Regions from separate parts of the Priestia sp. D51 genome, predicted to be linked through region 1. Evidence: riboswitches for the same ligand, from Rfam matches in the RefSeq annotation. Region 1 holds a riboswitch; the other holds the start of a gene.
What was found. Region 1 has a riboswitch for cobalamin ahead of nikA (nickel ABC transporter substrate-binding protein). Riboswitches for the same ligand answer to the same signal wherever they lie in the genome.

Region 2: another riboswitch for cobalamin. It lies ahead of ACNHOZ_RS24795 (HoxN/HupN/NixA family nickel/cobalt transporter); the one in region 1 lies ahead of nikA (nickel ABC transporter substrate-binding protein).

The regions. Positions count from the first base shown of each region.
Region 1 covers NZ_JBLTIR010000007.1:30,242-38,267, forward strand. Annotated here, with positions in the region: gene rluF (23S rRNA pseudouridine(2604) synthase RluF) at 1-625, shown strand, start outside; gene ACNHOZ_RS23145 (TRM11 family SAM-dependent methyltransferase) at 663-1,616, opposite strand; gene ACNHOZ_RS23150 (hypothetical protein) at 1,877-2,035, shown strand; gene ACNHOZ_RS23155 (tautomerase family protein) at 2,203-2,592, shown strand; gene ftsZ (cell division protein FtsZ) at 2,952-3,956, shown strand; cobalamin riboswitch at 3,959-4,149, shown strand; gene nikA (nickel ABC transporter substrate-binding protein) at 4,294-5,835, shown strand; gene ACNHOZ_RS23170 (GNAT family N-acetyltransferase) at 5,905-6,432, shown strand; gene ACNHOZ_RS23175 (YfmQ family protein) at 7,007-7,450, opposite strand; gene ACNHOZ_RS23180 (lmo0937 family membrane protein) at 7,638-7,775, shown strand; gene ACNHOZ_RS23185 (TatD family hydrolase) at 7,808-8,026, opposite strand, start outside.
Region 2 covers NZ_JBLTIR010000009.1:90,724-98,749, forward strand. Annotated here, with positions in the region: gene ACNHOZ_RS24775 (hypothetical protein) at 242-397, shown strand; gene ACNHOZ_RS24780 (type 1 glutamine amidotransferase domain-containing protein) at 530-1,054, opposite strand; gene ACNHOZ_RS24785 (DoxX family protein) at 1,360-1,782, shown strand; gene ACNHOZ_RS24790 (M20 family metallopeptidase) at 1,850-3,013, opposite strand; gene ACNHOZ_RS24795 (HoxN/HupN/NixA family nickel/cobalt transporter) at 3,243-4,040, opposite strand; cobalamin riboswitch at 4,174-4,356, opposite strand; gene ACNHOZ_RS24800 (organic hydroperoxide resistance protein) at 4,462-4,881, opposite strand; gene ACNHOZ_RS24805 (undecaprenyl-diphosphatase) at 5,034-5,627, opposite strand; gene ACNHOZ_RS24810 (ABC transporter ATP-binding protein) at 5,774-6,706, opposite strand; partial or broken gene ACNHOZ_RS24815 (ABC transporter permease) at 6,708-7,403, opposite strand; gene ACNHOZ_RS24820 (DUF418 domain-containing protein) at 7,428-8,026, opposite strand, start outside.

The DNA.
Region 1 (8,026 bases):
CGTTAATGGAAAGGTTGCAAAAATCGGAGATCAAGTTAAGCCTGGCGATGATATTCGAGTAAGTGGCCAACAGCTTCGGATTGCTCGAAATAATGTATATATTGCACTTAATAAACCGGTCGGCATTACAAGTACGAGTGAGAAAAAAGTAAAGGGAAACATCATTGACTTAGTCAATCACCCTTTGCGTATTCATCATGTCGGACGACTAGATAAGGATTCAGACGGCTTAATTTTACTTACAAATGACGGCGATATTATTAACGAAATTTTACGTGCAGAAAACAAGCATGAAAAAGAATATATTGTTGCAGTAGATAAGCCGATTACACCCGAGTTTATCAAAAACATGTCTGAGGGAGTAAAAATTTTAGGTACAAAAACGCTTCCTTGTAAAGTGACACAGCTGTCTAAGTACGAGTTTCAAATTATTTTAACACAGGGCTTAAATCGTCAAATTCGCCGTATGTGTGAAGTGCTCGGATATGAAGTATACCGACTTCAGCGTACGCGTATTATGAATATTCACTTAAACAACTTGCCTGTTGGGCAATGGAGAGATTTAACGAAAAAAGAGCGTACGCAGCTATTCAAAGAATTAGACTATGAACCTAAAGAGTGGTAAATCAAAAGACACCAGCCTGTTAGACTGGTGTCTTTTTTTATTCGCATACAACTACTTGTCTAGAAAATACGCTTTTGCGCGCTACGCAGCGATCTGAAATAGAAAAGCCAGCTTCATGAATCATATGGTCAATCGTGTCTACTGTAATCACGACTACTTTATCCGCAAAGCGGCGAGCGTGTTTTAAAATAGAAAGCTGATCTTCAGGCGTCGCGTGGGTGTAGAGATTGTAAGGCATGTCGATGATCGCTACGTCATAGTGAGTGGTAACATCCGAAATCGGTCCGGTTTTGACATCACCCTTTAAGCCGAAATGCGCAATATTTTCACGAGATCCGTCGGTCACAAGTGGGTTGATATCGCGTCCTACAATATCAATGCCCATTGAAAGAGCTTCTACGAGGACTGTACCAATACCACAGCATGGATCAATCGCTTTGATTCCTTCAGGCTTTGGAACGGCAATGTTAGCTACAGCTCTTGCAAGGCGGGTACTGAGTGCCGTAGAGTATTCACGCGGTTTCTTCAAATGATGCAGCCATACAGCTTCGCTTTTTTGATATTTTCCAAAATACCAGCGTCCTTCAAATGGAACAATTCCAAACAAATGGTCAGGGTTATGCAAGTCTGCTTCTGCTACAAAATGCCAACCCACATCACGTTCAATCGCACGCTGACCTTTATAGCTTATTTTTTGATCTTTTTCTAAGTCATTAATTTTCATAAAAATGAGTTTAAATGTTTGATTTCCAAGGTCAATATCTTCTACTTGTTTGCAAATATCTGCAAGGTCATCTGATTCATACATAATATCTAATCGCTCTTTGATAAAAGGGCTTCTGCTTGGATCAAGTTTAACGGCGCTTCTTATGATAGGTTTCTCAGTTTCAATTTCAAAAAGAGAGCGTCTCTCTAATTGACATAGTGAGAGTTCCTCTTCGCTGCATGCGTATGTGTAGATATACTGAGGCAGCTGCGTATGGTTATTCAATATCGTATCATCCTTTATCGTATCTAATTATCCTTCTTCTCAAACAATAGCGAGAAAAGAAGAGAAAAGCAACGAATTTAAATATATTTGGCTGTGAATACTAAATTGAAGCGCTACATAGTCCACTTATTTGACAAAACATGCTAAAATAACTGATGATAACCTGCATGTGCTGCTGTTTATACAAAAGAACTGGATCAAGGTTTCTCAAAAATCATTTATACACTGCTGACATTTTGATGAATAGGAGAGGCTACGTGATGTCTAAAAGTGATCATGAAAAGCAACAGATGAGTCGGGCTGATATGAAAAAACAAGCTAAAACATCCTCGCAAAACCTTGTGATGAACGTACTCATTGCCATTGTATCTGTATGTATTTTAGCTCTTATTATAAATATTTTTGTACTAATGAAATGAGCCGTTATGCTGCTCATTTCTTTTTGTTAGGTTCAGCTTTTATTGAAGAGTTTGAGGTCTCTTTCACTAGAGAGCACATTGTGAATAGCATATCTTTTTTTTACAAATGATAGTTGTGATATGATAAAGCAATAATACATTAGACAAAAAGCTGGAGGTTACTTAGTATGCCATTACTTAGATTTGATGTAATAGAAGGAAGAGACGAAAAAGAGTTAAAAGCATTACTAGACGCTACTCATCGAGCGATGCTAGAAGCCTTTGGCGTCCCAGAACGCGATCGTTATCAAATTGTACATCAGCATCCTGCTCATGAAATGATTATTGAAGATACAGGTCTTGGCTTTGAGAGAAGCAAGGATTTGGTTATTATAAGTGTGACGAGCAAACAGCGAACAGAAGAGCAAAAACAAGCTCTTTACAAATTAATTGTAAAAGAGCTGGGAGAAAGCTGCGGAATTCAGCCAAGCGACATTATGATTTCAATTGTTGAAAACGGTAATGCTGACTGGAGCTTTGGTATGGGAGAAGCTCAATTCTTAACTGGGAAATTATAAAATGGTTTATTATCTAGAGAAGCCCTTATTTCTAAGGGCTTTTTCTCATTTTGTCTATAAAAATATTATTCTCTTAGTCACATCTTACTCAAAATTAAATACAGACATCTGTCAAATGAATGATACAATAAGCTTATATGCCGTTTTGAGTGGGAAAACCAAAAAAGAGTTCGGCGTACTAACTTCAGAACAACAATAATTTTACATAAAGATGTAAAGATTTAAAGGTTAAAAGAGAAATGTATAAAATCTGTAAAACAAAAGAACAGTTACGCGTTAAACATAGGAGTAAAAGGTTCTTCACGTGTTTTTTCGGATAATAAGAGAAAGTAATTTTGATCATTGAGGAGGAACTTAGAATGTTTGGATTTGATGCAGATGTATCGCCATTAGTGCGAATTAAAGTAATTGGAGTCGGCGGTGGAGGAAATAACACCGTTAACCGTATGATTGAACATGGTGTACAAGGGGTAGAATTTATCGCCGTTAATACGGATGCTCAGGCGCTTAATTTATCTAAAGCAGATGTGAAAATGCAGATTGGTGCGGCATTAACGCGAGGATTAGGTGCAGGAGCTAATCCAGAAGTAGGAAGAGAAGCTGCAGAAGAAAGCAGAGAGCAAATTCAAGAAGTACTGCAAGGCGCAGATATGGTATTCGTAACAGCTGGCATGGGGGGAGGCACTGGTACTGGAGCAGCTCCGGTTATTGCCCAAATTGCCCGTGAACTAAATGCTTTAACAATTGGAGTAGTTACTCGCCCTTTCAAGTTTGAAGGAAATAAACGTACCAAGCAAGCAGTAGGCGGTATTACTGCGATGAATGAATCGGTAGATACCCTTATTGTCATTCCAAACGACCGCTTGCTTGAAATCGTTGATAAAAAGACACCTATGCTTGAAGCATTCCGTGAAGCAGATAATGTTCTTCGCCAAGGTATTCAAGGTATTTCAGATTTAATCGCTGTTCCGGGGCTGATTAACCTTGACTTTGCTGATGTAAAAACAATTATGTCTAATCAAGGATTTGCGCTTATGGGTATCGGACGAGCTTCGGGATCAGATCGAGCAATTGAAGCAGCGAAAAAAGCGATTTCTAGTCCGCTGCTAGATGCATCGATTGATGGAGCAAGAGGCGTGCTGCTGAACATTACGAGCGGCAGCAGCCTGAGTCTTTACGAAGTACAGGAAGCAGCAGATATTGTCACGTCCGCTTCTGATCAGGACTTAAATATGATTTTTGGATCTGTGATTAATGAAGATTTAAAGGACGAAATGATGGTAACCGTTATTGCCACTGGATTTGATGATGAAGATATTTCACCATCAGCTTCCACTTCTAGAGTTTCAAGAGCACGCTACTAAATTAAATAACCAGCTTTTATGGTGGCAATTGTTTTTCAATTGCCTTAAAAGGGAATCCGGTGAAAATCCGGAGCGGTCCCGCCACTGTAACAAGGAGCCTTATGTCAAAAAGCCACTGTCTATTTAGAGACGGGAAGGCGGTATAAGGCAATGACTTGAAGCCAGGAGACCTGCCATAAATCGCAGCACACAATAACCTACGAGGATAGGGAGGTGTTTTGGCAGAATCAAAAATACGATAAACAAGGGATACGTTTATCTGAATTTGTTGTGAAGGCAAGCACTTCTTTTTAGAAGTGCTTTTTTTTGTGTATTAAAATAGAAGGTGGAAAAATGAATGATAAATAATAAAAAACTTGTATCTATGATATTTCTCGTGTTACTTTGCCTCACTGCTTGCGCTCCTAATGAAGAGAGCGTAAGTATAAAAGAAAGAAAGAAAACGGATAAAAGTGTGACGTTTTTATTTAATTTTACATCTGCAACGCTTGATCCTCATACGGACGATAATTATACAGCAGTTCGTGGGGGAGTAGGGGAGACGCTTGTTAAAATCAACGACGATTTAAAAATAAAGCCTTGGCTTGCTGAAAAGTGGGAAACGAAAGATAACGGCCTTACATGGACATTTATGATAAGAAAGAACATCATGTTTCAAAACGGAAAAGCGCTGGATGCAAATGCCGTTAAGTCTTCTCTTCAAAGAACGATAGACCAAAGTTATGCGATGAAAAACGCTTTAAATATTAAAGAAATGAAAGCGAACAGTCATGCGCTGACAATTACATTAAAAGAACCAATGCCTAAATTTCCTTCTGAATTAGTGCATCCAAATACAGCTATTATAGATGTTGATGCTTCTAATATAGCTAAGAAGCCCATTGGTACGGGTCCATTTCGCGTCTTGTCTTTTGATCAAGGAAATCAAGTAAAATTAGAAAGATATGAAAATTATTGGGGTGGAAAAGTGAAATTGAAAAGTGCGATCTTTGGATTTAACGAAGATGCTAATGCGCGAGTTGCTGCTCTTCAATCTGGAACAGCCGATATTATTTATCGCCCGCCTTTAGAAAGCTTGGGCACTTTACAAACAGATCCGTCTTTTAAAGTAAGTGGAGTACCTAGTGTGCGCACCCATTTATTGCTTTACAATCAAACCAATGACGCATTAAAAGACGAAAATGTAAGAAAAGCTATCGATACCTTATTGAACCGAAAAGAAATTGTTAGCAGCATCATGAACAATCAAGCGGCAGCGGCTCGAGGTCCATTTTTACCCCAATTTCCTTTTGCTGATAGTACTGCTAATGAGCAAAGAGGTATGACATCTGCTAAAAAATATTTAGAGAAAGCAGGCTATCAAATCAAAAATGACAAAGCAATCAAAAATGGAAAGCCACTATCGCTCTCTCTTGTCACATACAGTTCTTTGCCAGAACTGCCTTTAATTGCTCAGCTTCTACAGTCTAATGCCAAAGAGTTAGGAATTACTATTAAGATTCACCTAGTTGAAGATAGCGATGAATATGTAATGGCAAAAGATGATTGGGATTTAGCATTGTACAGCCTTATCACAGCACCTAGAGGAGATGCCAGCTATTATTTAAGTACGAACTATTTGCCCGGCGGTGGTTTAAATGCCAGCCGGATTAATGATGATACGCTAACAAAAATGATAGAACAGTTAAATTCAACAGTAGATGACGCAAAACGAGATCAGTTAGCCAAACAAGCAACCGCTTTGATTAATAGAAAAATGCTGACGTCATCGATTGTACATCCAAACATTGTTGTTGCTTATAATCAAAAAGTGAAAAACTGGACAACAAATCCAAGCGAGTATTATATGCTGACTCAGCATTTAGACGTAACGCCGTAGTTAACATTGCAGCATAAGCAGAGAAAAGAAAAAGTATACAATGATCGCTAAAAGGATGTGACAGTAAACGTGCAAGAAGTACAAATGTATCAAATTAAAGAAGTAAAAGAAAAGGATGCTGAAGTGTTTCAGTTTGTCATGAATATGCGGAATGAGCTATTTCCTATGCTGGAAAAAAATCAGCTTCCTGTGGATTTGCTTCATTTTAATGAACATTACGTTCAAGCGAAAGACGCTGCTTTTTTTGCAGCTGTTACGGAAAATCAACAAGTAATTGGAACCATTGGTTTATACGCTTACGATGGACGGTTTCATGCATTAAAAGAGCGATATGAACATAGAACTGCAGCTGAGGTTGTAAAATGCTATGTCGATCCAGCGTACCGGCGTCTAGGCATTGGACAGCAGCTGTTAAAAGCAGTTGAACAATTTGCCCAAAGTCATTTTTATGACACGCTGTATCTGCATACTCATCCTTTTTTACCTGGCGCTATTCCTTTTTGGGCTTCACAAGGCTTTATCAAAAGGCTAGCTGAACAGGATGAACCATGGAATACGCTGCACATGGACAGAAAAATACAACGAGTCGTAACGTAACGAGATCATACAGTAATTACCATGGAATCTGTATATGGGCTCATGCTATAATGAACGTAACTTACATTTATAGCCTGTAGGGCAAGTCCTTACAGAAAAGAACCACGTTTCGAATTGGCTGAAACGTGGTTCTTTTCTGTAAAAAACAAGTAACAAAATATTTTTAAAAATATATATGAAATCGCTTTCAAAATAATGAAATATATTATATAATTACTAGTGTTGTGTTGTACTTTGTTAGTGTTAAATCAATATCCTACATGTGTGAGCCGATTGCCTTATGGTAGTCGGCTTCCTTTTTTTATAGTAGAAGTCTAAAGGGAAACAGCGTTCGTTAAAATGGCTGTAATTGTCGTGATAATAGTTGTCCCAAAGGCCCACTTGAAAAGAAAGAAAAGTAGCAATCATTCCAAACCCTAACAAAGAAAGCATTATCCATCACCTCTTAAAAAATTAGAAAATTCTATTAATTTATGTTATAGCATTAGAATTAATGTTAAAGTTTGGTATTTTTAAATAAGGTAACTTCAAACTAAACCTAAAAACTAAAAAAGCCGCCTTGTAGGCGACTGGTTTAAGCTAGGTCAGCTGTTATGGACTGCTTTTGAAGGTGATCAGACAGCAGGCTGTAGGCGATAATCTTCTTTTTGTATTGTTTCACGACGTCGACATGATCATGATAGCTATATACGCATAGTCGAACATCGTTTTTCCCTTTTTTCGTATCGATAACAAGTGGAGTTTCACTGTCTTCTAGGTGTTTATAATAGTCCTTATTTCCTTCATGGACATAATATTGTTTTAAAAATGTTGCTTTATTAAAATAATCAATCACTTGCATTTTGTCTTTGCCTTCTAAATGTTTCCCATCAACTGTGACAGTAGCGTTTTGATCATCAAGTGTTGGGTGTAATTGAAATTTAGTCATAAGCCATTTGACCACTGGAGTTGGAAGACACGTTATTAATATTTTGAGTGCACTTACAAGAATGATGGAAAGTAATACAATCCATGTCATAGTTAATCATCTCCGCTTAAATTAAATAAGATTACATACTTATTTTACCACAGAGAACGTGATTGCTTTTTGTACATTATGTGAACCTTCTTTAGTGAAAAGATGTATATGAAATGCGTTTATTTATGCACATTTAGGGAAATATAAAATTATAACAAATACTACATATAAAAAAGGAGAAAAAATTATGTTGTGGACGATTATTGGACTTTTATTTATTTTTTGGTTATTAGGATTAGTTTTTCATATTGGCGGCGGCATCATTCACATTCTTCTTGTCATTGCAGTGATTGTGCTGATCGTAAAACTTGTGAAACGAATTTAGATATAAAAAGCCTTTCCTTAGGGAAAGGCTTTTTATGTGGAGAGATTATAAAAATGAGCTGTATTTCGATATAAAAAATCATATGTCTCCGTTACAGAAACCCTTTTGAGACGTGCTATTTCCTGAACGGACTGATGCATCATTGATGGAACCGTTGTCTGGTTTTGAAAAGGTCCTTCAAATGGCCACGGACCATCTGTTTCGACCATCAAGTAGTCAAGAGGGTAATCTGTGGCAAGCGCTTGGATTTT
Region 2 (8,026 bases), on a different contig from region 1:
GTGAAAAAATCATATTTTCTATTTGACATTGGTTAACCAGGGTGTTATATTTAGATTTCTGGCTTTTCTTTAAGAGCTAGACATAGTGAAAGTAACTTGAGAGGATGTATCGTACAATGCAAGGTAAAAATACTGGCATTCGACACATGTCTTTGAACAAAACTTATTCACACTGGATCGGCTTCGGAGCCGTAAGGATGCAAGAGAGGTAGGGCTTGCGTCGTTTAGGTTAATCGATCATGTGGAAAAACAAACCGCGGCAATGGATGAAATCCATGCAAGCACAATCAATGCTAATTGTGCCCTAACAACAACGAAACATACAAAAACCGTAATCATGGATTTTATAAAGAAAGTAATCATTTTGTTTTTACACTTGCAAAAAGCAAGTTACTGATAAGAAACACGAACAAAAGCGAGCAGATGCATCTGCTCGCTTTTTTAATGATGATTTTTTATTTACTTTATCATTTCTTTTTTTAGGGAATCTTATAAAAAAGCCAAAACCAATATGGTTTCGGCTTTTTTCTTATTGCTCTGCTAGTACATCAGCAAATGCTTTTGCATAAGGAGGAAGGTCTGGCGGACGGCGACTTGAAATGATGTGGCCGTCGATTACGACTGCTTCATCATGCCAAATAGCTCCCGCATTTTCCATATCATCTTTGATTCCTGGCGTACTTGTTACGTTTCGGCCATCTAAGATTTTTGCAGAGATTAATACCCATCCTGCATGGCAGATTTGGCCGATTGGCTTTTGCTGTTCATCCATATGACGAACCATTTCAATTACTTCAGGGTAGCGGCGCAGTTTATCCGGCGCCCAGCCTCCAGGTACTAAAATAGCGTCATATTCAGCTGGATCAACATCTTTAAATGCGTAGTCCGATACGGCTGGAACACCGTATTTCCCCATGTACGTTTCGTTTGCTTTTTCTCCAACTAAATGTACTTCTGCTCCTTCTTCGCGAAGACGCATCACTGGATACCATAGTTCTAGATCTTCAAAGTCTGCACTAACAAGCGCAATAACTCTTTTATTTTCTAAGCGCATCGTAACACCTCCGCCATCAGTATAGCATGTTGGAGAATAAGATTGAAAATAAGGAACTAAATTGTACATAATTAAAGGATTTTTCAAGTGCCCTTCAGAAATTTTTTGTATGCCAAATGGTCTAATTTTATATTTTCACTTGACTGGGGACAAACACCACACTACAATGTGTAGTGTAGTATTCATAATGTTGTAAAATTATCCAAATAAGAAAGACTTTCTGATTTAATTGCTACATTTCTTTTTTCGGGCTTTCACACTACATAATGTAGTGTTTTTCAAATACACTTAAAGGAGGAAGTAAAGTGAATAAAAACGTCGAAATTGGTTCACTTATTATTCGTTTAGTATTAGGTTTTACATTTTTAGTACACGGCTTTCAAAAATGGCAAGGGGGAATTGAAAATACAGTAGGGTTCTTCGATAGCTTAGGAATCCCTGGTTTCATGGCATATATTGTTGCAACGATTGAACTTGTAGGTGGTATTCTTATTATTCTTGGTTTAGCAACAAGAGTCATAGGTGCTTTATTTATAGCAGTAATGCTCGGCGCTATTTTCACAGCCAAGCTTAAAAGCGGATTTGTTGGCGGATTTGAGTTTGATATCGCCTTAATTGCCATGTCTGCTCACCTATTTCTTGCAGGAAGCCAGTTCCTTGCTCTTGATAAAGTGGTATTTAAAAAGAAAGAAACTGCTTTTTCTCTTCAAGAAGAAAGCAGTAAATAAAAAAGAAAGCTTATACTCTCCCAATATAAGCTTTCAGGTTAGTCCCGCCGTTTGAGGCGGGCTTTTTTTATATTTGAAGCAGTAAATTCGCAAATAAAGAAGAGCGCTCGGACAACGTATCAATTTGAATATGTTCATATTCCGCATGTATTCCTTTTCCGCATGCTCCTAATCCATCCAACGTGGGAACACCAATGGCCGCTGTAAAATTGCCATCACTTCCGCCTCCAACAGCTGCTTCTTCTAATTTCATACCCAGTTTGGCCGCAATTGACTGAGCGCATTCAAATAACTCTTCCGTTTGTTTAGACTTAACCATTGGAGGACGGTTCATGCCTCCTGTTACTTCAATCTTAATCCCTTTTAAAATGGGCGTTAAATTCAAAATAATATCCGTCATACGTTTTGCTTCTTCTTCTGTAGAAACACGTAAATCCACGTGCGCTTCTGCATATTCCGGCACTACATTTGTACCGCTGCCTCCGGTAAATGTCCCAACGTTCACCGTTGTACCTTTTTCATAATCGGTTAAGCTCTGCAGAAAAATCACTTGGCGCGCAAGCTCTTCAATCGCATTGATTCCTTCTTTGTGGTGATTACCCGCGTGTGCTGCTCGTCCCCATACTTTTACGGTGAAAATTCCCGCTCCTTTGCGCGACGTTTTTAACGCACCTGAACCCGCCACCGCCGGTTCTGCTACTAGCACTGCTTCACTTCTTTGTGCTTCTTCTTCAATGTATTTTTTAGAAGAAATTGACCCAATCTCTTCATCCGAATTGCAGAAAAACACAATTTTTTTATCGAGCGATAAGCCAAGCTCTTGAATCGCTTTAATCGCCCATATAGATTGCACAATGCCGCCTTTCATGTCTAAAATTCCCGGACCGTACAGCTTGTTTCCCTCTGTTCTTAGACTTAGCCTTCCCTTTTCCCATACCGTGTCAAAGTGACCGATAATTAAAAGCTGCTTTTCTCCTTCTCCAATCGTAAATTTCAAATGGTTTCCTACTTCTTTTTCTTCTATAATTTCGTAGCCTACTCCTAAACGCTTTTGAAACAGCTCCGTTAAATACATTCCACACTGATCTACTAACTCTTTACTGTAGGACGGTGATTCTTTTTTCACAAATCCAACTAAATCTTCAAGCATCTCTTGTTCGTGTTCTTTTAAATAACTAAATACACTTTGTTCTACCATTACCTGACTCAAATCAATTCCTCCTCCAAACAACCCCTGCTGCTCGCATTAAATGCTTTTATTTATCGTACGTATAACTATGTTCTACGTTTCACATAACGACCTTAAATTATCCTTAATTATAATGGTTTTCAGACAATTTTCCATCCTTTAAATATAGATAATACTTTAACTTATTCATAACCGACCGAAAATAGCCATAAACTTCAACAAATTCATACAAAAAAGCTTCAATCTTCAACAGATTAAAGCTTTCGTTTGACTAATTGACATTTATTTTAATATTTTTCCCTTTTGACTTCACACTCACAAAAACAAACATAGACACTAAAAAAATAAACAAAATAACGCCAACCATTTCAAAGTTTACTTCGGCCCACGGGTTAAAGAAAGTGAATGCTAAATAGAGTGACACACCATACGCGAGGACAACAATAACCCAGCCCATCAAGCGGGAAGCAGATCGCCCAAACTTACTCGATTCATTCACCATTTTATGTACAATCAGTGAATCGATTGTATCTGTCAGCATCATACCAAACATAAATACTAGTCCTAATAAAAGCGGCGTATACTTGCCTGCGTTCCCTACAGCTAGAGACCACACGGCCGTTTGACTGACCGTTTCGGCTGCTAAAGCGAACAATGCTCCTACAAGAATAATTAAAAAAGGATTCGTTGTTCCTTTTGCGATTTTCGGAATAAACTTCCCTTTTAACCCGCTCAGCTCAAACTCTTCCTCTTTATTTTTGGTTCGAAGCAAATGATATGTGTTTAATGTCCCGATTAGAAAGAGGGAGATAATGGATACCCAAGATGCAAAATGATCGAAATACGATGGAAACGTAAAATTCTTCATCACCACGCCAAGCACCCCGGCCGTGACGGCCACCATTCCTCCGTGACCTAGTGAAAACAGCGTGCCGACCCACGGGGCAAAACGGCTCCCCATTCGCCAATTATATCGGGTCTGGCCATCAATAAAAGCTAAGTGATCTGCATCCAATCCGTGCCTGATTCCTAATAAAAAGACAAGTAAAAAAACTGATAAACCTTCCATTTCCTACACTCCTTTTTTTAAAATAAAACGTAAAAAAGCCTCAATTCTATAGAAATTGAGGATGTGTCGGCATATGAAAATAAACAGCAATTGCTCACTGCGTACCTTGATACACCGCCTCTTTCCTAGAAGAGTCAAGTGTACAGAATAGGTAGGTCTCCTGGCTTGAGATCATCATTTTCTACCGCCTTCCCCGTTTTGAGTGACGATAAGATAGAAAACTCCCTGCTTACAGTGGCTGGACCGCTCGAGATTTGCACTCGATTCCCTGTTACCTCTTACGCTATGTAAGAGCACCTAAACTGTGCGAATGATTCATTTTCTTCCTCATTATACTAGTACTCCTTACAAATGAATAGAGAAAATTCAAATAAAAAAGCCCTGCTAAGCTTTACATGCTTAGCAGGGCTTTTTAAAGCAATTAAACTACTTCTACCGTTACGTCTACGTTGCCGCTGATTGCTTTTGAATACGGGCAGTATGAGTGGGCTAGGTCTACATATTTTTTAGCTGTTTCTAAATCTAAGCCTTCGATATGAGCTTCAAGCGCTACAGCAATTTTCACTCCTTGATCAGCTTTATCTGGAAGCAGCTGAACCGTAGCTTTTACTTCACTGCTTTTAATTTCTACGTTATGTTTTTTCAACATAAATTCTAACGCGCTGTTGAAACAAGCACTGTATCCAGCTGCAAATAGCTGCTCTGGGTTTGTTGCTGTTGTTGCTTCTCCACCAAGCGCTGGAGGTGTTGCAACGTCTAGATTAAAGATATTATCTAAAGAATGAACTTCTCCTGTTCTTCCACCTGTGTTAACGACTGTCGTTTCATATAAAGCTTTCATGTATAAATCTCTCCTCTTTTTTAGTAATTTTATTAAAATTTTTTATTTATCGTTTCTGTAATTTAATTGTACACAATTTAATTTTAAAAAACAAGTGTTAAATACATTAAAAATTTTCCAATAAAAAAAAGCCGCGTATATGCGACTTTTTCTTAATAATATTGAGACTGTTCGTCATAAGCTGATTTTCGAAAAATAGACAAGTTAGTAATAGCCCTCATCAGTTTCGTATTAAAAATAACATAATGAATAAACAGCGCCAGCACGCAGCCTAAAACGGCTCCTGTTAACACATCGAATGGATAGTGAACGCCAACCCATACGCGTGAAAATGCAATGAGTGCACCCATGACAACCCACATGCGCCCTGAACGTTTGAAATGCAGCCAAATGGTAAAAGTGATAACTAATGCAGACGTAGCATGATCGCTTGGAAATGAAGAATTCGCGGCGTGATCAATAAGCTGATTCACGTGGTGAGAGATAAACGGACGATCTCGATAAGCAAATAAACTAATCACTTTATTGATAATGACTCCTGTGGCACAAGCACATAAAGCTTGAAATGCTACAACACGGCTGCCGTTTTTATTAATAAGTAAAAACAAGCCGAGTAAAACAATAAGTACATACTGGGCATAATCTGCAAAGAATACCATCAGCGAATCTACAAACTTCACATGCGAGGCGTACTGATTCACCGCATGGAAAATGGTATAGTCTACTGAATTAATAGCTGATAACATAATCGAAATCCTTTCTTATTTTTAAATGTCATTAGCTATCTTATCAGTTTCTGAAGAAAATGAACATATTTTTGTCAGAAGCTTCCTAACTGGTATTTATAAATAACGTAGTCAGGCTGAGTGGTAAGCCAACAGATTTTTGCCCATTAACTTACCTGCGAATGATCCACGATGTTTTTTTGCAAAAAGATTTCTTCTAAAGAAGGCTCTTCTACGTGAATTTGATAAATATCGATGCCGCATTGAATCAATTCGCGAATAATCAGAGGGATATTTCTCTCTTTTTGAAGCATCACTTTTGTGTACGTGTGATGGTATTCCACGTCCGGACTCACTGTACGGAAAAACTGTTGAATATATTCTTTATGACTGCTTGGGTAAGGATCATGTTTAATCATCACCGTTTTTTTCGCTTGGTATTGAAAACGCAGTTCTTCCATTGTCCCTTCTACTAAAATAACACCATTTTTCATAATCGCTACACGTGTACAAATCTTCTCAACTTCATTTAAATTATGAGACGTCATAAAAATTGTCTTGCCCTGATTTTGAAGTTCTCTTATTAATTCATGAATGTGGAGAGCAGATTCAATATCTACTCCAGAAGTTGGTTCATCTAAAAAGATAAGATCTGGGTCTGTTACAATCGCTTGAGCAATTCCTAACTTCTTTTTCATTCCAAATGAAAACTTTCCAACTTTCTGATGGTCATGTCCTTCTAATCCTACTTTCTTCAGTACATTACTACAGTGTTCTTTAGAAAAACGATGTCCGTTTATCTTTAAAAAATAGCGCAAATGATTGAGTGCCGTCATCTCATCATAAAAGGTAGCATAGTCAGGAAGCACACCTATTTTCTTCTGAAGCTCTAAATCAATATCACTCTGTCCCAGCAGCGTAAATTCTCCTGCTGAAGGGAATGAAACGCCGGTAAGCATATTAATAAATGTAGACTTCCCTGCTCCGTTCCTCCCTAAAAATCCGTAAATTTCTCCTTGTGGGACTTGCAAATTAATACTATTAACAATTGTTTTAGATCCATACTTTTTAGTTAATTTACTTGTTTCAATAGCATACATATTATACTTCTCTCCTTTTAAAACTCCAAAGTCCCGTACATAAACAGAGTGCTGCAAAAATAAGAAGAACCGTTAAATACCCTTTCTCCAACTTTAAATAGTAGTAGGGTGTCACATACTTAAACCATGCAATGTACGCTTTTGATGAAAATATGCTCCATCCACTCAGTACCGGTAGAACAAACGATAAAATAATTGATAAAAACATAGTATGAGTTGGACTTGGTATTAAAGCTGAAAGCATTAAAACAAATGAAATGATACAAACGGTGAATAGCAGGCACTCTAAAAATATATAAAAAGAAAAATGATGCGAAATAAACCCAATCAGTAGAAAAGAAATAGAGATACAAACAAGCCAGAAACAACAAATTCCCAAGAATTTCCCTAGTACAATACGCTCTCTTGATGTTTTGGTAACTAAAAACCTGGCTGTTCTTGTTTTAATTTCTTGATTAATAACATTATGAGAAAGACTTGAAATAAACAAAGGTCCGAACCCGAGAAGCATCACCAAAATTCCCCCGTTGGCTCCATCTCGAATCTGTGCGCTCGTCAGTTGACCTCCAAGTTGACTAACTAGATGGGCTATTCCATAGGAAGCACCGCATACGATTAAAATAACGATAATTGATTTAACACTTTTAAATAAGCTTTGAAACTCTTTTACACTAATGGCCCACATTTTTAAAATCTCCTTTTTACATAAGTTTGACTGCTATCATCCAACAAAAGGATGATTTATTCCCTCAGGTAAAGCTTTTTTCTCTTTGGGCTTTCCGTTCCAAGAAAAATTTGTCCATATGCGCAGCAGCTTTTCCACCGGTCCAGTTTGAAATTTTTGCACGTACATATAACTGCCGATCAGCTGAATTCCGTATATACCGATGCAGACAAAAATCCCTGCTATCATGCCGAGCTTTCCGAAATAACCTAATCCATAACCGTAAAAAATCGTCGTGCATATAACCGTTTGCATTAAATAATTACTAAGCGATATCCTGCCTACGCTTTCAAAAGCCTTCATCAAAAATGACCTCTCGCATTTCACATATACCCAAGCAAAGCCTGCAATATAACCAAGAGATAGGAGACTCCCACCTAACATATGTGTAGAACCAGCCCAATTAGCATCTGGCCATACGTACATAGTTCCTTTTAACAGTAAGCTAAGCGGAATCAACACGGCCGCCCAACGGCCATACTGTTTTTGATTAGCTGAAACGTCGTAAAACCACTTTTTCTTCCCTGCGTACATGCCAAACAAAAATAAAGCACCCATTATAAATGGTGTAAACAAGAAGGCAAAAGCAAATTTAT